3 regions of the Vibrio sp. TH_r3 genome follow, and region 1 is predicted to be linked to each of the others. Evidence: predicted binding sites of a transcription regulator. Region 1 holds the regulator's gene; each other region holds the start of a gene.
The links. Region 1 encodes CRP, which controls carbon source genes, mostly activating them, when cyclic AMP is high. Its sites were predicted from a motif close to TGTGANNNNNNTCACA; they were not measured.
Positions count from the first base shown of each region.

Region 2: a site for CRP is predicted at 2,997-3,012, ahead of R3X26_RS12290 (CTP synthase). Genes of this name have one in related genera too.
Region 3: a site for CRP is predicted at 2,550-2,565, ahead of malT (HTH-type transcriptional regulator MalT). Genes of this name have one in related genera too.

Region 1 is NZ_JAWMPW010000017.1:16,021-20,998, forward strand. It holds gene R3X26_RS13610 (hydrolase) at 1-656, shown strand, start outside; gene R3X26_RS13615 (YheU family protein) at 664-876, shown strand; gene R3X26_RS13620 (phosphoribulokinase) at 966-1,835, shown strand; gene crp (cAMP-activated global transcriptional regulator CRP) at 2,081-2,713, shown strand; gene groL (chaperonin GroEL) at 2,921-4,570, opposite strand; gene R3X26_RS13635 (co-chaperone GroES) at 4,641-4,931, opposite strand.
Region 2 is NZ_JAWMPW010000014.1:16,362-21,339, forward strand. It holds gene relA (GTP diphosphokinase) at 1-1,814, shown strand, start outside; gene mazG (nucleoside triphosphate pyrophosphohydrolase) at 1,885-2,676, shown strand; gene R3X26_RS12290 (CTP synthase) at 3,097-4,749, shown strand; gene eno (phosphopyruvate hydratase) at 4,828-4,978, shown strand, end outside.
Region 3 is NZ_JAWMPW010000025.1:20,856-25,833, forward strand. It holds gene malT (HTH-type transcriptional regulator MalT) at 1-2,327, opposite strand, end outside; gene R3X26_RS16010 (glycogen/starch/alpha-glucan phosphorylase) at 2,921-4,978, shown strand, end outside.

The DNA.
Region 1 (4,978 bases):
CAAGAGCTTACCATTCTGGAGAAACTGAAGACGCCCGGTTTGTACTTGAATATTTACGCAAAAACTTCCCAGATCAACCCATTGTCGCTATCGGTGTATCGCTTGGCGGTAATATGTTAGTTAACTATCTAGCCAAATATAATGATGATCCTATAGTACAAGCAGCAACTGTCGTGTCCGCTCCTTTGGATCTTGCAGCATGTTCTTCTCGTATTGAACAAGGGTTCTCCAAGGTATATCGTAACTATTTATTGAGTTCATTAAAGAAAAACGCGCTGAAAAAACACAATCAGTTAAGCCAAGCGATCGGAGTATCAACCGACACAATACATTCCCTTAAAACTCTGCGCGGATTCGATGACCTTATCACCGCCCCTTTGCATAATTTTAAAAGTGCTCATGATTATTACCGCCGATGTTCGGGAATGAATGTACTCAATGATGTCACCGTTCCTTTGCAGCTAATTCATGCTAAAGATGATCCCTTTATGACTGAGCAAGTTATCCCCAGCTTTACATTAAACAAAAACATACATTATCGACTGTTTGAACAAGGAGGTCATGTCGGCTTTCTAACTGGTTCAATGACTAAACCAAAATTTTGGTTAGAAGAAACATTGCCAAATTATTATCAAAACATTCGCACAGAGACGTAAAAATCACATGATTATTCCATGGCAAGAGATTGAAAATGACACGCTAGACAATTTAATCAAAGAATTTGTTCTGAGAGAAGGAACGGATTATGGGCAAAATGAAGTAACGCTCGATGACAAAGTAGCGCAAGTAAAAGAACAACTTAGAGTGGGTGACGCCGTTATCGTGTTTTCAGAATTACATGAAACCGTTGATATTAAACTCAAAGGCGAATTTTAGCTGGCAAAACTAAAGCATTTATTCTTTTTAGAGAATCCCATAAACTAGCAAATTACACCGTTTAATCTAATTTAATAACAAGGGATATCATGTCCGCAAAACATCCGGTTATCGCTGTTACAGGTTCATCTGGCGCAGGAACAACGACAACTTCAGAAGCATTTCGAAAAATGTTTAATATGATGAACGTTAAAGCCGCATGGGTTGAAGGAGATAGCTTTCATAAGTTCACTCGCCCAGAAATGGACATTGAGATTCGTAAAGCCAAAGAACAAGGACGACACATCAGTTATTTTGGTCCACAAGCAAACGACTTTCCGGCCTTAGAACAATTCTTCAAGAAATATGGAGAAGAAGGAAAAGGACAAGTAAGACGTTATCTACACTCCTTTGATGAAGCCGTTCCTTATAATCAGATGCCAGGAACCTTTACACCTTGGCAAGATTTACCCGAAGACAGTGATGTGCTTTTTTATGAAGGCTTGCACGGCGCAGTGGTCGATGGTGAGGTTAATGTATCACAACATGCAGACTTGCTTATTGGTATGGTGCCGATTGTTAATTTAGAATGGATTCAAAAGTTCGTACGTGACACTAGAGATAGAGGTCACTCAAGAGAAGCCGTAACCGATTCAATCGTTCGCTCTATGGATGATTACCTAAATTATATTACTCCTCAATTTTCTCGCACACATATTAACTTTCAGCGTGTTCCAACCGTCGACACATCAAACCCTCTTAACGCTAAAGGGATCCCGAGTTTAGATGAAAGTTTTGTGGTTATCCGTTTGCGTGGTATGAAGAATGTCGATTTTCCGTATCTCTTAGCTATGATTGATGGCTCATTTGTTTCGCGCCACAATACGATCGTTGTTCCAGGTGGAAAAATGAGCTTTGCTATGGAATTAATTATCCGGCCAGTCCTTCAACAGTTAATTGAAACTGGCAAGATAGGTTAATTTCTGACCGATTTAGCAGTTTGTTTGTTATACCGTGATGATGTGCACATTTTTACGCGAAGAATAAGGATTTTAGAGCGATCAAAATCAAGAAATTGACTGTAAAAAAGGATACTATTCTTAACAGACATACATATGTAGCTTGCAGCTTTGACTAAGAAATCCTATGCTAACGTCACCGAAAAATAGGGACGCGGCAAAGGAACGCTGCTTAAGTAGGCCCTGCAGATAATAGTGAGATAATTATGGTTCTAGGTAAACCTCAAACCGATCCAACATTAGAGTGGTTTCTTTCACACTGTCATATTCATAAGTATCCATCAAAGAGTACGCTTATCCACGCGGGTGAGAAAGCTGAAACTCTGTATTATATTGTGAAAGGCTCAGTGGCTGTGCTTATCAAGGATGAAGAAGGTAAAGAGATGATTCTGTCTTATCTTAACCAAGGTGACTTCATCGGTGAGCTAGGCCTCTTTGAAGAAGACCAAGAACGTACCGCATGGGTACGAGCAAAATCACCTTGTGAAGTTGCTGAAATTTCATTTAAGAAATTCCGCCAGCTGATTCAAGTTAACCCTGATATTTTGATGCGTCTTTCGTCTCAAATGGCAAGCCGTCTACAAACGACAAGCCAAAAAGTAGGTGATTTAGCCTTCTTAGATGTAACTGGTCGTATTGCTCAAACGCTGCTTAATTTGGCAAAACAGCCTGATGCAATGACGCACCCTGATGGGATGCAGATCAAAATCACTCGTCAAGAGATTGGACAAATTGTTGGCTGTTCGCGTGAGACAGTTGGACGTATTTTGAAAATGCTTGAAGAGCAGAACTTAATTTCTGCACACGGTAAAACCATCGTTGTCTACGGTACTCGATAAAAATTATTCGTTAATACGAGCCACCTATACATAAAGACAAACTAAAAAAGCAGCGGAATCGCTGCTTTTTTTTTCGATAAAATTAGGATAGCTTTTATTGTAAGCGTTTCTAATTTATGGTGCTTGTAACTTGATTGGGCATATATTTAAACATGCCCAATCCATTTAACATGACCGCTAAACTTTAGTCACATAGGTAGCGGAATTTTACATCATTCCTGGCATTCCACCCATACCACCCATGCCGCCCATATCAGGCATTGCAGCACCAGCATCTTTAGCAGGAACATCAGTAACCATTGCTTCTGTTGTGATCATAAGACCAGCAACTGAAGCTGCGAACTGTAGTGCGCTACGCGTTACTTTGGTTGGATCTAGAATACCCATTTCAAGCATATCACCGTATTCGCCTGTCGCTGCGTTGTAGCCATAGCTGCCTTCGCCTGCTTTAACGTTGTTAGCAACAACTGAGTCTTCCTCACCTGCATTCTCAACGATTTGACGGATAGGTGCTTCCATTGCTCGAAGAGCAACACGAATACCAACATTTTGTTCTTCGTTGCTACCTTCAAGGCCTGCAACTTTAGATGCTGCGCGAATAAGTGCAACACCACCACCAGCAACGACGCCCTCTTCAACTGCAGCACGAGTTGCGTGAAGTGCATCTTCCACGCGGTCTTTTTTCTCTTTCATTTCAACTTCAGTCGCAGCACCAACTTTGATTACGGCAACACCACCAGCAAGTTTCGCTACGCGCTCTTGTAGTTTCTCTTTATCGTAATCTGATGTCGCTTCTTCAATTTGCTGACGAATTTGAGAAACACGACCTTGAATCATTTCTTCTTCACCAAGACCATCAATGATAGTTGTGTTTTCTTTAGTAATGATCACGCGCTTAGCTTGACCTAGATCTTCTAACGTTGCTTTTTCTAGTTCTAAACCAATCTCTTCAGAAATAACCGTACCAGAAGTTAGAATCGCTATATCTTGTAGCATTGACTTGCGACGATCACCAAAACCAGGTGCTTTAACTGCTGCTGCTTTCACGATGCCACGCATGTTGTTTACTACCAATGTAGCCAGTGCTTCACCTTCAACATCTTCCGCAATGATCAGCAGTGGACGAGAGGCTTTAGCAACGGCTTCTAACGTGGTTAGCAACTCACGAATATTCGATATTTTTTTGTCGATCAAAAGAATGAATGGGTTTTCTAATTCAACCGCACCCGCTTCTTGGTTAGTAATGAAGTATGGAGATAGGTAGCCTCGGTCAAACTGCATACCTTCAACAACATCAAGTTCATCTTGAAGTGCTTGGCCTTCTTCAACAGTAATCACACCGTCGCGACCTACTTTTTCCATCGCTTCAGCAATGATGTTACCAACAGTTTCATCAGTGTTCGCTGAAATCGTTCCTACTTGTGCTATCGCTTTTGTATCTGCACATGGCACAGATAGAGCTTTAAGCTCTTCTACTGCAGCAACAACTGCTTTATCGATACCACGTTTAAGGTCCATTGGATTCATACCAGCAGCTACCGCTTTAAGGCCTTCAGTAATGATTGACTGAGCTAATACTGTAGCTGTTGTTGTTCCGTCACCAGCGGCATCATTTGCTTGAGAAGCCACTTCTTTAACCATTTGTGCGCCCATGTTTTGGAACTTATCTTCTAGTTCAATTTCACGCGCGACAGAAACACCATCTTTAGTGATGGTTGGTGCACCGAAAGATTTGTCCAATACAACGTTACGACCTTTCGGTCCAAGCGTTACTTTTACAGCATCAGCTAGAACATTTACGCCTTCTAGCATTTTGATTCGTGCATCATTACCAAATTTTACGTCTTTAGCAGCCATCTTATATATCCTTTCCTAAATACTATTTTATATTTGCTTATCGTTTAAGAGTGAATTACTCAACGTATGCTTATTCAACAATTGCCATAATGTCATTTTCAGACATGACTAATACTTCTTTTCCATCTATTTTTTCAGTTTTTGTGCCGTAGCCTTCTGCAAAAATAACTACATCACCAACTTTTACGTCCAAAGGCTGAACGGTACCATTTTCTAGAATACGGCCTTTGCCTACAGCGAGAACTGTTCCGCGAGTAGACTTTTCTGCAGCCGATCCAGTTAATACAATGCCACCTGCAGATTTTGATTCAACTTCTTTGCGCTCAACGATAACACGGTCGTGTAAAGGACGAATATTCATGAGGTCGTCTCTCCTGATTGTTGTTTCATTTAATGGATAAAGTGCTG
Region 2 (4,978 bases), on a different contig from region 1:
TGCTGGCAATGGTAGATGATTTTCGCTGCGTGATTATTAAATTAGCGGAACGTATTTGTAATCTACGTGAAGTAAAAGATAAACCAGAAGAAGTTCGTCAAATAGCCGCTAAAGAGTGCGCTAATATATATGCTCCTCTTGCTAATCGTTTAGGTATAGGTCAGTTGAAATGGGAGATTGAAGATTACGCTTTCCGTTATCAGCAATCTGATATTTACAAGCAAATAGCAAAACAGCTCTCAGAACGACGAATTGTGCGTGAAAAATATATCGATGACTTTGTTACCGATTTAATGTCTGAGATGAAAGCGACCAATATCAACGCGGAAGTAAGTGGACGGCCAAAACATATTTACAGTATTTGGCGCAAGATGCAGAAAAAAAATCTCGCTTTTGATGAACTATTTGATGTCCGTGCAGTGCGTATCATTGCTGATCAGATACAAGATTGTTATGCCGCTTTAGGAATTGTACATACAAAATACAAGCACCTTCCTAGCGAGTTTGACGACTATGTTGCTAACCCTAAACCTAATGGTTATCAATCTATTCATACCGTTATTCTTGGGCCTGAAGGAAAAACGATAGAAATTCAGATTAGAACCAAGCAAATGCATGAAGATTCTGAACTGGGTGTTGCTGCGCACTGGAAATACAAAGAAGGAGCGTCAAGTGGTGGACGTAGTGGCTACGACGAGAAAATCACTTGGCTCCGTAAGCTGATTGATTGGCAAGAAGAAATGTCAGATTCTGGTGAGATGCTAGATGAACTGCGTAGCCAAGTATTCGATGATAGAGTATATGCCTTTACGCCAAGAGGGGATGTGGTTGATTTGCCAATGGGTGCAACACCCCTTGATTTTGCTTACCACATTCACTCTGAAGTTGGACATCGTTGTATCGGAACCAAAGTCGGTGGACGAATTGTTCCATTTACGCACAAATTAGAAATGGGCGATCAGGTTGAAATTATTACCCAAAAAGAACCCAATCCATCGCGAGATTGGTTGAACTCATCTTTAGGTTTTGTCCATTCAAGTCGAGCTAGAGCGAAGATTAATGCTTGGTTTAGAAAAGAAAGTCGCGAGAAAAATATTGAAGCGGGTCGAGAAATTTTAGAGCTAGAGCTTACCAAAATAGGGGCAACATTAAAACATGCTGATGATTACGCCCTCAAGCGTTTTAATGTTAATACACCCGATGAGCTCTATGCAGGTATTGGTAGTGGTGATTTACGAATTAACCAAGTCATTAATCATATTAATGCATTAGTCAATAAGCCAACTGCCGAAGAGGAAGATAAGCAAGCTTTAGAGAAACTGCAAGAGCAAGGGGCTAAATCGTCTGTTCAAAATCGACCTCATAAAGATGCCATTGTAGTTGAAGGGGTTGATAACTTAATGTCGCATTTAGCAAGATGCTGTCAGCCAATTCCAGGAGATATCATTGCTGGGTATATTACCCAAGGTAGAGGTATTTCTGTGCATAGAAGTGATTGTGAGCAATTGGCTGAGCTACGATTACATGCTCCGGAGCGTATTATTGATACTGTTTGGGGGGGCTCTTATTCGGGGAACTTTATTCTCACTCTTCGAGTGGATGCGCTAGAACGCGGTGGATTACTTAAGGATATAACGACACTGTTAGCCAATGAGAAGCTAACAGTGTCGAGTATGAAAAGTCGGCATGATTATAAACGTCAGATGCTTATTATGGACTTCAATTTAGAAGTGAAAAATGTAGAGCTTCTTAGCCGGGTTATTTCTCGCATCGAACAAATTCGAGACGTTATTTCGGTAAGACGCTTACGTTAAAGCTCTTAAACTTAAATGCTAGTGATTTGAATAGAAAAAATAACCAGAATATAAAGTGAGAAACGAGTAAATGGCGGATAGCGTACAGCAACTTTTAAATATTATGTCTCAATTGCGTGACCCTGAAAAAGGCTGTCCTTGGGATTTAAAACAAAACTTCGACTCTATTATTCCACATACAATCGAAGAGACATTCGAAGTGGTAGATGCTATCAATAATAAAGATTGGCTCAACTTAAAAGAAGAACTTGGTGACGTGTTGTTTCAAGTGATTTTTTACAGTCAATTAGCGAAAGAACAACAGCTTTTTGAGTTTCACGATGTTGTGGAAACAGTGAATGAAAAGCTCATTCGTCGCCATCCTCATGTGTTTTCTGATCTAACACTTACCTCTGAACAAGAGATAAATGCCAATTGGGAGCGAGAAAAAGTGAAAGAAAAGGCCAAGTTGGGCAAAGTGGAACAGAGTATATTAGATTCTGTTCCTAAATCCCTTCCTGCTCTTGCTAAAGCTAATAAAATACAAAAGCGTTGTGCTAAGCATGGTTTTGATTGGGATACGATTGGACCTGTTGTGGATAAAGTAAAAGAAGAGTTAGATGAAGTGCTTGATGAAGTTCTCCAAGTCACTCCTGATGAAAAAGCGATTGAAGAAGAATTAGGCGACCTTCTTTTTGCTACCGTAAATTTAGTTCGTCACTTAGGCAAAGATCCAGAAGTCGCTTTGCGTAAAGCAAACGATAAATTTGAAACTCGCTTCAAAGGTGTTGAGCGTTTAGTTCGTGCGCAAGGAAAGCAATTGGATGATTTCAATCTAGACCAGTTAGATGCAATGTGGGACGAAGTTAAAAAAGGTCAATAATATTGATGTAATTATCATTATTATCAGAACAATTAGGAAAGTATCATCTGAAATTTTGTGAATAACATCTATAAACCATCAAATCGAATACTAAAATAACCGCGTAATTGTTTAACTTGTTTTAAATTTTAGACTGGTCGAAAGTTATACTCGGACCAGTTATCGATTACTTGCTTGTTTTACTCAACGGTAGCTATACTTCGTAACATAAGATAGTTGATTTGTATGCTTTAAATTAAGTAGGGATAAGCATCGACTAGTGATAGGCATAGGTTAATGACTTGTTGAATTGATTTGAAGCAAAAAATAAATTAACCAAGTGTGATAAGTTTCACGTTGTGGCGTTAAAGGGCTTCTGGTATATTTGCATCCCGTCCAGACAGCACCAATTTCCCTCATTCAACCAATTTCAGGTTAAACATGACGACAAATTACATTTTTGTTACTGGCGGGGTGGTATCCTCACTAGGTAAAGGTATTGCAGCCGCATCTCTTGCGGCTATTTTAGAAGCTCGTGGTCTCAAAGTGACCATGATGAAGCTTGACCCTTATATCAACGTTGATCCCGGCACTATGAGCCCAATTCAACATGGTGAAGTATTTGTTACCGAAGACGGTGCAGAAACCGATCTCGATCTTGGTCATTATGAACGATTCATTCGTACCAAAATGAGCAAGCGCAACAACTTTACTGCTGGCCGTGTTTATGCTGACGTACTTAGAAAAGAGCGTCGTGGTGATTACTTGGGTGCAACAATTCAAGTTATACCTCACATTACTAATGCGATTAAAGATCGTGTTTACGATGGCGCTGAAGGCCATGACATTGCTATAGTTGAGGTTGGCGGTACGGTTGGTGATATCGAATCTCTGCCATTTATGGAAGCTATTCGTCAGTTAGCAGCAGAAGTAGGTCGTGAACGAGCTATGTTTATGCACTTGACTTTAGTACCTTATTTAGCCGCTGCCGGTGAAGTGAAAACTAAGCCAACTCAGCATTCTGTAAAAGAATTACTTTCTATTGGTATCCAGCCAGATATTTTAGTTTGTCGTAGTGATCGTATGATCCCTGCAAATGAACGTAAAAAAATAGCACTTTTCTGTAACGTCCCAGAAAAAGCTGTTATCTCAATGAAAGACGTAGATTCTATCTACAAAATCCCTCAATTGATCAAAGCTCAAGCATTAGATGATCTTGTCTGTGCTCGTTTTGGAATTCAAGCACCAGAAGCGGATCTGTCAGAGTGGGAACAAGTTATCTATGAAGAAGCAAATCCTACCGCGGATGTAACCGTTGGAATGGTTGGTAAATATATAGAACTTCCAGATGCTTATAAATCGGTTAACGAAGCACTTAAACATGCAGGGTTGAAAAACCGCTTAAATGTCACCATTAAATATGTCGACTCACAAGATGTAGAGAACAAAGGTGAAGAAATGTTCGCAGATTTAGATGCGATTCTTGTACCTGGTGGTTTTGGTGATCGTGGCATCGAAGGTAAAATCCTTGCCGCTAAATATGCGCGTGAAAATAACGTGCCTTATTTAGGGATTTGTTTAGGTATGCAAGTGGCTCTAATCGAATTTGCAAGAAATGTTGCTGGCCTTGAAGGCGCGCATTCAACAGAATTTAACAAAGACACAAAGTATCCCGTGGTAGGATTAATTACCGAATGGGTCGATGGTGAAGGTAAGGTTGAAGAACGTACTGAGCAATCTGACTTAGGTGGTACTATGCGTCTCGGCTCTCAGCTTTGTCATCTTGAAAAAGGCACACTAGCTAAAGAGTTATACGGTAGCGCGACAATTCATGAACGTCACCGTCACCGTTATGAAGTAAACAACAATCTTCGTCCTCAGATTGAAAAAGCCGGTTTAAAAGTATCAGGCTTGTCTGCAGATAAAAAGCTTGTTGAGGTAATTGAGAACCCAAATCATCCATGGTTTGTTGCCTCTCAGTTCCACCCTGAATTCACGTCTACGCCTCGCGATGGACATCCGTTGTTCGCTGGCTTTATTAAAGCAGCTGGTCAATATCAACGTGGTGAATTCGATACAGAACAGAGTAAGTAATACAAGAATCCGGATAACGACACATGAAGTGTGGTTATTCTTAGTTTTGACATAAAAATTGAACGAGAGGAAACATCAATGTCTAAGATCGTTAAAGTTCTAGGTCGTGAAATCATCGACTCACGTGGTAACCCAACAGTAGAAGCTGAAGTACACCTAGAAGGCGGTTTCGTCGGTATGGCTGCAGCTCCATCTGGTGCATCTACTGGTTCTCGCGAAGCTCTTGAGT
Region 3 (4,978 bases), on a different contig from region 1:
AATCCGCCATCTATAAGAAAGTCTCCTAAGATACTTGTTTGATTGGTCATTATTAGTGCTTGTTCAAGTTTTTCTCTCGCGCTTTTGTCATCTTGCTGTTTAATAGCCAATATCGCTTGCATGACTAGGTTTCGGTTTATATCAGAAATTAAATTTGAGTCAGCAGCTTGTTTAGTAAGGAAGGATAAGCTGGTATCGGCATCTTCGTATTCACCAAGATAGATCTGTACTCTAATAATGTTGCGCCATTGCAGTTGTAAGAAATGGTTTTTAGCGTCGGTTGGTTTAATAGCTGATGCTAACCATTGTTGCATTGATTCTATATCGTTGCGCGCTTGCCAATAAAGAATGAGGGAAAGGGAAGCATTAGCAGTCCAATCTAGATGATAGCTTGATTGTGTCAGTAACTGTTCTATTTTTGTAATAAATTTAGTTGCCTTATCCAATTCGCCTCTGCCAACAGCAATGCGAGCTAGCATAGAATAACTATGTAAATGCTTGCTTTGATCGGTTACCCCCAATACTTCAATACCTGTGTATGCATGGTGTTCAGCTTCATCTAATCGATTCCAACACCATAAAATTTGGGTTTTTAATCGCAATGCAAACTCATGTAACGGAAGTTGTTGCAATTTTTGATCTTCAATTAATTTGAAAGCATGATCTAGCATTTCAAATGCGGCTTGGATAAAGCCTTGCGCAACCAGAATTTCGCTTTGTTGCAAAATAGCCCAAAGTGCTTGATGATAAAGTTGATGTTGACGAGCTAATTTTTCAGTCTGTTGCATAAGAGGTAATGCACGCTCTAGTTGCCCCAAAACATGGTTCACTTCACCAACGATTGATATCGCGACAATACGGCTATGATATATCGTGGTATCTAATTGGCTTAAGGCGAGTTCGGCGTATTCTAGTGCTCGTTGTGGATCATTTTTATTGATGGAAATTTGTGCCAGCAATGCATTGACTTGACCTTGGTCAGTAGTGGTTAATTTGAGTTTTTGTTGCTCCATTTTAATTAGCGATTCGGTTAACATATCTTCTACTTCATTGTATCTATGTTGACTTTGAGATAACCATGCTCGCAATAGCGGCAATTTCATGTCGCTGTATAGTAAATCACTATCAAGTTTATTTAGTGCATTATCCAGTACCTTTAGATCACCTCGATTAAACATTTTCCAACCGGAATCAAGGATTATTTTGCTCATTAGCGTACTATCTTGAGCGTTTTGAGCGTGAAAAAGTGCTTGGTACGGTACACCCAATTTCAGCCAAGTTTCAGCCGCTTGGCGATGTAAACTAACTTCTTCATCATTGATGTTGGTTTTTCTTTGGTGAGTGAGAAACTCGGCGAATAGATGATGAAAACGATACCAGTTTTGTTCTCCTTCCAAGCGATAGATAAACAACCCAAATCGATTAAGAGATTCTATCATCGCCAATGAATCGGTTCGGTTGGTGATATTATTAACTAAAGTGTCGTTAAATGTTTCTAATATAGAACAACGCATTAAAAAGTTTTTGGTCTCTGAATCGAGTATGTCAAAGACTTCTTCTATTAAATAATCCCAAAGATGCGCATGATTAAATTTTGCGACCGATTCAGCCGATTGAACTAAAGTTTTTTGTTGGTACTGGGCTTGTAAGGCAATTAGTTGTAAGGCAGAAGGCCAACCCTCTACATAAGATTGTAAATTATATGCCGTGGTATCATCGATTCCGTCGGCAACACGTTGATTGAAAAAGCGTGTAGTTTCTTCTGTGTCGAATGCTAATGCCTGATTATCTATCTCGAGCATTAAATCTCGTACACGCAGATTAGCTGTACCCAAGGGAGGGGAACTTCTACTGGTAACTACTAACGTCATATTATCCGGCATGTTTTTTATGAAGAACCGCATAGCTTCGTGGATCTCGTCTGAGTTTATAAGATGGTAGTCGTCGAGTGCGACATAAAACTCATCAAAATAATTAGATAGCTCTACAAAAATTTCTTCAAATAGAGAGGTAAGCGAAGAAAACTGTCGCCTTTTAGCTAGTGTTTCAGAAATAGGACACTTATTGTTAGTTGCCTTATTGATAGCGTGAATAAAATAGTCAGCGAAGCGGTTAGAATCATTGTCACTATTATCTATGCTAAACCACCCTACAGCGCTTTTATTTGCAAGCCATTGGGTTGCCATGGTTGTTTTCCCATAGCCAGCAGGGGATCGAAAAAGAACCAGTTTATAAAAAGGGGCTTGTTGCAATAAATCGAGTACTCTTGGTCTCATTATTGCGTTGTGCAATCGGCTTGGTCTGGTTAATTTTGATGGTATCAACATAAGTCATTTCAATTAGTTATTGTGTGATTTTTCAGTCACTATCTTTGTGTGTACATTGTGAAATTTGACGATAAAAAAGTCGCATAAGCTTCTAGGAATGTCATTTAGACGACAAAGAGACAACATAGAAGCTATCCTACGCTAAGCGTTGCCCTAGCGTACATTCCCATTCTCAAATATGTATGACATGGCGCAAATTACTGATCATCTACGCCCTAAAATTGAGTCATTGGTCACATATTGTGTAAGTGGGGGATATAATTAACGATGTTACTTGTACATATTAGTGTCACTGAAACAATTCTGAGCTTTAATTATTTTGTGACCAGATTTACTTTTTTGAGAGTATTTTGTTTTCAGGTTACTTTTAGTCTTTCGAGATTAATTTAGGTAAAAAAGATGCACGCGTGATCTTTGTCACTTACGTTCGCCTTGTCGGCTTCAATAATGTGATTTTGATCTTTAATTATGCGGAGGACGACTTTCTACGCCCTAGATACTCCTCCTCCTTCTCCTGAATCATGGGAGGATGTTCTGCTTGATAATTCAATGCAGGATGAGCAAAAGATGAATGAAAACTAAGAGATGTCGTTATGAAACCAACTCAACAAGCTAAATTCGATAAAGCCTCATTTCAGGCTAATGTTAAAAAGCACTTAACCGCAACTTACGCAACAACAGTGGAGAACGCTGATTCACGAGCATGGTATTTAGCAATGGGGCGTGCGTTAGCAGAGTTAACCACATTTGATCTACTTGAAACAGAAAATGATCCAGCAATTAAAAATGCCAAAAGTGTTAACTATTTGTCGCTTGAATTTTTGATTGGGCGTTTAACTGGCAACAATTTAATTAGTATGGGGTTGTATGGCCAAATTACAGATGCGATGAGTGAGTTAGGTCAAAGCCTTTCTGATTTGCTAGAAGAAGAACGCGATCCATCGTTGGGTAATGGTGGCTTAGGTCGTTTAGCTGCTTGTTTTATGGATTCTTGTGCAGCACAAGAGTATCCGACGATTGGTTATGGGTTGCATTATGAATATGGTCTTTTTAAGCAGTCTTTTGAACACGGGCACCAAAAAGAAGCACCAGACGCATGGCGCGGTGTAGAGGGGTATCCGTGGGAAATTGCTCGTCCAGAATATGCACAGCAAATTGGTTTTTATGGTCATGTAGAATCTGAATATGTTGACGGCGTTGAGAAACGTCGATGGGTTCCAGGAATGCAAGTACAAGGTATGCCATGGGATCTACCGATTGTTGGTTATGAAAGTGACACAGTTTATCCATTGCGCTTATGGGAATGTCGAGCCATTGCCCCTTTCTCATTAGAAAGTTTCAACAATGGTGATTACTTTGAAGCTCAACATGCTCTTATCGACTCGGGGAATATTACAAAAGTACTTTACCCAAATGACAACCATGAAAAAGGTAAAACACTTCGTCTAATGCAGCAGTATTTTCATAGTGCGGCTTCTATTGGCGATATTCTCCGTCGTCATGACGCGGCAGGGCATGACATAAGGGATTTACCAAAATACGAAACAATCCAACTTAACGATACTCATCCAACGGTTTCAATTCCTGAATTGATGCGCATTCTGATTGATGAACGTGGTCTTTCGTGGGATGACGCATGGGGGATTTGTTCTAAAACCTTCGCCTATACCAATCATACCTTGCTGCCTGAAGCCTTAGAAACGTGGAGTGAATCTCTGATTCAACGTTTACTACCTCGTCATATGGAAATTATCTATCACATTAACCATTTATTTTTGATTGAAGTACGAGCTAAATGGCCAGGTGATGTAGATAAGCAGCGTAAGCTCTCTATTATTCAAGAAGGCTTCCATCGTATGGTGCGTATGGCTAATTTATGCGTAGTGGGTTCATATGCAGTTAATGGTGTTGCGGCCCTACATTCTGAATTAGTTAAACGTGATTTATTCCCTGAATTTAACGAGTTATATCCAAACAAACTACAGAACGTCACCAATGGTGTAACGCCGCGTCGTTGGTTGAAATTCTGTAATCCAGGGCTTTCTAATCTAATTTCAGAAAAAATTGGGACAGACTGGCCTGCCGACCTCGATCAATTAACTCAAATCGCCAAATTTGCCGATGATAAAGAATTTCAACAACAATATATGGCGGTTAAAAAACAAAACAAACAGCGTCTTGCTGATTGGGTTAAAGATAATATGGCGATTGAATTAGATACTAACGCCATTTTTGATGTGCAAATTAAGCGTTTACATGAATATAAGCGTCAACATCTAAACTTGTTACATATTTTGTCGTTATATTATCGTTTACTTAATGACCCTTCGTTTGATATGGCTCCTCGAGTAGTATTTTTTGCTGCTAAAGCTGCGCCAGGTTATCACTTGGCAAAAGAGATCATCTACGCAACCAATAAGGTAGCTGATAAAATAAACAACGATGAACGTGTTAATAACAAGCTTAAAGTGGTCTTTATTCCCGATTACCGTGTCAGCATGGCCGAAATCATTATTCCAGCGGCGGATGTTTCAGAACAAATCTCTACAGCAGGCAAAGAAGCATCAGGTACGGGTAATATGAAGTTAGCGTTAAATGGTGCATTAACGATTGGTACAATGGATGGTGCAAATGTCGAGATTCGCGAAGAA